2 regions of the Aerococcus mictus genome follow, and region 2 is predicted to be linked to the other one. Evidence: riboswitches for the same ligand, from Rfam matches in the RefSeq annotation. Region 2 holds a riboswitch; the other holds the start of a gene.
What was found. Region 2 has a riboswitch for FMN ahead of DBT49_RS07625 (energy-coupling factor ABC transporter ATP-binding protein). Riboswitches for the same ligand answer to the same signal wherever they lie in the genome.
Positions count from the first base shown of each region.

Region 1: another riboswitch for FMN. It lies ahead of DBT49_RS03980 (ECF transporter S component); the one in region 2 lies ahead of DBT49_RS07625 (energy-coupling factor ABC transporter ATP-binding protein).

Region 1 covers NZ_CP132985.1:867,783-871,201, reverse strand. Annotated here, with positions in the region: gene DBT49_RS03985 (helix-turn-helix domain-containing protein) at 1-1,510, shown strand, start outside; gene DBT49_RS03980 (ECF transporter S component) at 1,660-2,250, opposite strand; FMN riboswitch at 2,359-2,477, opposite strand; gene DBT49_RS03975 (pseudouridine synthase) at 2,533-3,255, opposite strand; gene scpB (SMC-Scp complex subunit ScpB) at 3,255-3,419, opposite strand, start outside.
Region 2 covers NZ_CP132985.1:1,669,689-1,673,107, reverse strand. Annotated here, with positions in the region: gene DBT49_RS07630 (acyltransferase family protein) at 2-1,885, shown strand; FMN riboswitch at 1,937-2,062, shown strand; gene DBT49_RS07625 (energy-coupling factor ABC transporter ATP-binding protein) at 2,128-2,967, shown strand; gene DBT49_RS07620 (energy-coupling factor ABC transporter ATP-binding protein) at 2,943-3,419, shown strand, end outside.

The sequences.
Region 1 (3,419 bases), 800 kb from region 2:
AATGGCCAAGCTACTGAGTAAATTAGACCAGCGGCGCTTAAATATTATCAAATACCTCATTAGCAGTGACCAAGAAATGGTGGCCATCAAAGAATTAAAGAACCATTTTAATTGTTCATCACAGACAATAATTTCTGACTTAAAGCAACTCATTTTAATTTTTCCTGACAAACTACAGTTTGAAATGAAATATAAATACATCAAATTAGTTGCTTCTACCCCGCCTCAGGTTAATGCGTTTTATCCTTACTTTTTTAGCAATAGTATTTATTTCATTTTAATACGGACCATTTTCAGTCAAAAAATTTACTATATTTCTTATATGTGCGAAAAGTTATTCGTTAGTCGGTCTACTCTTTATCGCATCATTGATTCCATTAACCAATTTTTTACCAGTTATTATCCAAGTCTCAGTCTCACCATGAACCCCTTTACTATTGAGGGTCCCGAACGTGAGGTAAGGAAATTTTATTACGATTTTTTTGAATTTGGTTACCAGTTAACCCAATGGCCTTTTAATGAGGTGAGTCATCAGGACATTAACAAAATCTCCCTCTACTTAAGGCACTCCATGCCTAGCCTAGGACTTTATAGTAGTCACCCCTTGTTCCCCATTATTCTTGCCATCAATTTAATTCGTTATAAGCATAAAGACCTGGTCCAAGACAGTTACTTACCAAGGGACCTATCGAGCTTACAAGAATCCTTAACCGCCACAAAGGCCCAATTTACTATCTTTGATATCGAGTATCGCTTAAAGGTATCCATCAATTCTGAAGCTGTCCGTCAACTCTTAGTCGGTCTAGCACCACACACCACTTACTTATCTATCCAAGCCTTACAGGAAGAAATTCGTTCTTCAAATGATCATTCTCAAGCCGTCGCTAACTTCTTTAAAGAATTGGATCAATTAACGACCAGCCAGCAATTAAGTCCTTTAGACCAAGATAAGAAGGATTTGTTGCTTTTATTACTCTATAATTGCTGCCAGGATAAGCTCGATTTAAAAGAAAATGAAAATTATTCTAAGATGCAGTTGACTGCTTTAGAAATCAGTAATTTAAAGGAAAAATGGGAACTCATCCTTCCCGGCTTTAACGCCCGTCTACAGCCAATTCTAGAAAGTTTTCAATCCTATTTCAGTAAAGGACTAATGGCCGAACGTACGGCTATTATGTTTTCTTATGTCTATTCATTTTATCCCTTAACTATCAATCATTTTTATAAGGACTATAAACGCCTAAATATCGCGGTTTATACCGGTCGTTCTTACAGTACTGGAGAAATCTGTGGAAAACTCCACCTGTTTTTTGGCTCATTAATTGAGGTCACCCCCATCACAGATACTTACTTTATGGAAGACCTAGACCATTCAAGGATTGATATTTTATTAACCACCTACCCCTTATTTAATCTTAAGGGCATAACCATTCATACAATAAAGGATGATCTAACGACTGAAGATTTAGGTTGGATTTACCAAATGATTAACCAACTCAAATTTTCTTAAAGTCCAGGAAGAAGAATGCCATCTTAACAACACGAAACATATAAAAACACCAGCTTAAGGAGCCAAGCAAGTATTAGCTTCTCATTAAGCTGGTGTCTTTTTTATTTCAATAGCAAGGGATTTACCTAGCGAATAATAACTGCCCTGAACTAAACTAAACGCCGCTTAGCCACAGGTAAGGCAGCCGATAAAACAATAAAGTTAGCTATCGAAATAATCAGACCCTTGAGTAAATTAAAGGGAACTATGCCATAAAGAATATATTCCTGCATGTTAGGAATTTCGAAATTCATCACAGCCATATAGAAGGGAGTAATGACATAGTAGTTAGCTAAAGAAAGGACAAACGTCATTAACACGCTACCGATTGCAAAAGCAAAGCAGACTTTGACATAGTACTTAGCCGTTTCAACTTGTTTGCTCAAACGAAGATCATAATTACGTAAAATATAGTAAATTGGCAAGCAATAAGAAAGAGTAGCTATGAAAGAAGCCATATCTCCGATTGGGTAACCCGCATTACCACCTGTTTGCATATAGTGTAAAAAGTTCCGTACAAAAGCAGCCCCTGCACCACTCCATGGTCCAAACAAAAAGGTGGTAAATAGGATCGGTACATCAGAAAAATCGACCTTTAAGAAAGGTATAGCAGGCAATATCGGAAAAGAAAACATCATAAGGATAAAGGCAATAGCCCCCATAACTGCGGTAACGATTAACTGACGTGTACTTGTTTTCATAACAATTTCCCCTTTCTTCTTCTCAGTCAGGGTTAATTGTTATTTCTTGAAAATAAAAAATTCCTTTCACCGAAAGTCTTCAATGAAAAGAATTAATTAGTAAGTATTTACTATCTTCTCCCATTCTGACTTTACAGTCGGTACTAGAATTTCACTAGTTCTATCAGCTCACTGATTCGCGGACTATCACCGCCGATCGGGAATCTAACCCTGCCCCGAAGATTTCATTTATTTAATTTTACAAATAAATTATAACCCCATTATAGGAGAAATGCAAGCGTTTTATTTTTGTAAGGCATATTGTTTTAAACGCTCAACTTCAGCTTTTAATAATGGCCGGTATTCACCCACTCCTAGACCTTCAGTCGTTAAAAAGCCATAGCGTTCGCGGTTCAAACGTTTTACGGGATGGCCAACTGCTTCAAGCATCTTACGGACTTGACGATTACGTCCTTCATGAATTGTCAACTCAACAGTTGCATTTTCCTTAGCAGCCTTATTTTTCCGAATGCGTGCCCTAGCCTTAGCGGTTTTCTGCCCGTCTATCACTAGACCTTCTTCTAAGCGCTTAAGAGCATCGGGACTAGGATAGCCCTTTACCTTAGCCACGTAGACCTTATCAATTTCGTAACGAGGATGCATTAATAAATTAGCAAATTCCCCATCATTGGTTAAAAGTAAGACTCCAGTCGTATGATAATCTAAACGCCCGATAGGATAAATACGTTGGGGGATCTCTTTAAAATAATCAACCACTACTTTTCTGCCCTTATCATCAGCAACAGAAGAAATGACCCCATCCGGCTTATTAAATAAGTAGTAAACGGGTTCTTCTTTATATATAGGCACCTGGTCAACTTCAACGAGGTCCTTCTTGGTGACCTTAGTGCCGAGTTCAGTAACCACCTGGCCGTTGACCTGCACCCGGCCAGCAAGGATTAATTTTTCGGCGTCACGTCTCGAAGCCACCCCAGCATGGGCAATGACCTTTTGTAATCTTTCCATTATTTATCTCCTTCTTCATCAAATAAGCTCTTATCTTCCTCATCTTCAGGTAAAAGCGATGATATATCAGGGAGGTCAGCTATTGAATTCAATCCAAAATATTGATAAAAATAATTAGTGACTTGGTAAAGAATCGGACGTCCAGGTCCCTCTTTTCGCCCAGC
Region 2 (3,419 bases):
CATGCGCCAAGAACGGCTATATTTACCTCAGCTAGATACCCTGAGGCTCTTTGCCATGCTTGCCATCATTTGCTATCATTTCTTCACCAATTCCTTGCCGGGTGGCTTTTTAGCGGTGGATATATTCTTAATCCTATCGGGTTATTTGGTGACCAGTCAGTTAGAACGGCGCTTAAGGGAGGGCAAGTCCTTCAGACTAGGTTGGCAGTTTTTCAGGCGCTTAGGGAAGATGTTTTGGCCCTTGGTCTTTTTTATTATTCTCTTACTAGCGCTTTTACTCCTTTTTCAACCTGAGCTGTTAACTAATATCCGCCCAGTGGTCTTTTCCAGCTTGGCCTTTGTCAATAACTGGTATCAGATTGCCATCGGGTCTTCCTATTTTGCTGAATTTCTCCACCCCTCGCTTTTGACCCATCTCTGGTATTTGGGGGTCTACCTACAGTCGCTGGTGGTCTTTTATTTCATCTATGGCTTACTGCGGCGGCGGATGACTAAACAGCATTTTACTTATTTCTTGATCGTCTTAGCCTTGATGTCAGTCGCCTGGATGGCTTTTCTCTTTACTCCGGGTCAAGACCCCAGCCGGGCCTACTATGGGACCGATAGCCGCTTATTTTCCTTTTTATTAGGGTGTATCGCTTTCTTAATGGGGGAAGAAATCATAGGCTTCTCAGATCGGCTGCTTAAGACCGCTTGGACGCCAGACTTAATTGCCCTAGTGACTGCTGGTATATTAGCAGTCTTGATGAAGTTCTTGACGGATTCTTCCATATGGACTTACTACGGGGGCATGTTGGTCTTTGACCTACTGGTAGTCTTATTGATCTTGGCTATTGTCCAAGACCAGTCCTTTATTGGTAAGGTTCTTCGCTTTAAGCCCTTGGCCTTTATCGGGCGGAAGAATTATTTCGTCTATCTGACCTATTATCCCATCTATATTGTCTTTACTGCCCATGCCAGTCAACAAAACTGGTTTACCATGCAACCGTGGTTACAGGTCTTAGCGATCTTTGTGATTGGTCTACTCCTAGACGCCCTAGTTAACCAGCGCTTAGTGACAATACCGATTTATTTACGGCCTAAAGGAGAGCCGCTACGCTTGTTTACTGGTTTTCGCCAGGTGAGAGCTAAGGAGACTCCCTGGTATCAAAAAGTTCTCTTTTGGGGCTTTAGCTTGGTGATTGCAATTGCGCTCTTTGCCTTAGTGACAGCACCAAAAGGAGAAGTTGTCCTCAAGTCTGAAGCTGAAGCTCGGGAGGCCCGTGAAGCCATTGAAAAGGCCAACCGGGAAAAGCATACCATTGCTAGTGATAGTGACGAAGATATTGAAAAGTACCGGCAGTCGCTCAGCCAAGACCAACAAGCCATCGTGAGTGATTTCTCCAATGAGGTCCTCTACCAGGCGAATGGTCTTAGTTTTACCTTCCTAGGAGACTCCTTAACGATCGATGTCTCTAAGGGGATTACGGCCCTCTTCCCACGGTCAAATATCTGTGCCAAGGTGGGACTCCAAGTCTACCAAGCGGGTGAACTAATCGATAGCTTTAGCGCCGATAATGAGATCCAGGATAAAGTGGTGGTAGACTTAGGAGCCAATGGTGGCTTTACTTCCCAACAAATCAACCAGTTATTGAAACGCTTTGAAGGCAAGAAGATTTACCTGGTCAATACCCATGTCAATCGGCCTTGGCGCCAACAAGTCAACGAAGCTTTGAAGGCAACCGCTGATAGCAGGAAGGATTGTCAATTAATTGATTGGTCTGGTTACTATGATCAAAATGCCCAAGCCGATTGGCTCAGCCAAGATGGCATCCACTTCTCAAAAGCGGGGGTCAAGGCTTGGACAGACTATGTGGGACGGGCACTAATTGAAGATAATAAGTGATAAATCAGTTGAAATATAGCACTACTTCCGTTACACTAATAAGAGATTTACAGATATCTTCGGGGCAGGGAGCGTTTCCCGACCGGCGGTAAAAGTCCGCAAGCTATCAAGGGATTGATAGGAATGAACTAGTGTAATTCTAGTACCGACAGTAAAGTCTGATAGGAGAAGAGTGAATACGATAACTATAGCCCCTCCGTTAATTAGAACGGAGGGTTTTATTTTAGAAATGGGGAGACAACTTGGAGTCGATCATCTCTGTCAAAGATGTTAGCTTTCGCTATGATAAGGAAGAAAACAAACAAACCATCAAACAGGTTTCTTTTGATATCTTTGACCAAGAATGGGTAGCCATTATCGGTCATAATGGCTCAGGAAAATCTACCATGGCCAAACTAATTGATGGGTTATTAGAAGCGGAATCCGGCCAGATTACGGTAGCGGGTTTAGCACTTAATGAAGCCAATGTCTGGACGATCCGGCAAAATATCGGTCTAGTTTTTCAAAATCCTGACAACCAATTCGTTGGGGCCACGGTAGAAGACGATGTGGCTTTTGGCTTAGAGAATGCTGCGGTGCCACACGATGAAATGGTCGAGCGGGTCAATTGGGCCCTAGAAGAGGTCGGCATGTCGGCTTATCGCCAATATGAACCCAGTAACTTATCAGGGGGGCAAAAACAACGGGTAGCCATTGCTGGCATTATTGCTCTCCAGCCGCGGGTGATTATCTTGGATGAAGCCACCTCCATGTTGGATCCAGAAGGGCGCGAAGAAGTGATGGAGGTTATCCGCCGTTTAAAGGAAAAGAGCCAGCTCACCGTCCTATCCATTACCCATGATTTAAGTGAAGCGGCCAGTGCCGATCGGATCTTGGTTTTTCGTCAGGGAGAAATCGTTAATGAAGGCAAACCGGCAGAAATATTTTCTTATGGGGATAGGTTGATCGATATGGGACTGGGCGTGCCCTTTAGTGTGCAATTAAAAAATGCCCTAGCCCAACGTGGTTTTTCATTTGAAAAGGATTATTATACTGAAGAAGGGTTGGTGGACTGCTTATGCAAATTGAATTCCAAGGCGTAAGTTATGCTTATGGGGCAGGCACTCCCTTTGAAACCTTGTCTTTGCATGATGTGAATTTAACCATTCCCGACCAAAGTTTTACCGCCTTTATTGGCCATACCGGTAGTGGGAAGTCAACCGCCATCAAGCACCTTAACGGCCTCTTAAAGCCTACCCAAGGAACCGTTCAAATTGGGCCAGACCAGGTGACCAAGAATTCTAAAGGGGAAGTCTTACGGCGCATCCGCAGCCAAGTAGGGATTGTCTTTCAGTTTCCTGAGTCGCAACTTTTTGAAGAAACTGTCCTTAAAGATGTCATGTTTGGCCCCTTAAACTACGGAGCCAGTGAGGAAGAAGCCCGTCAAAAAGCCATTGACGCCCTTGACCTGGTTGGTTTGCCAAGTGAATTATATGACCAATCGCCCTTCGACTTATCAGGTGGGCAAATGCGCCGGGTAGCCATTGCTGGAATC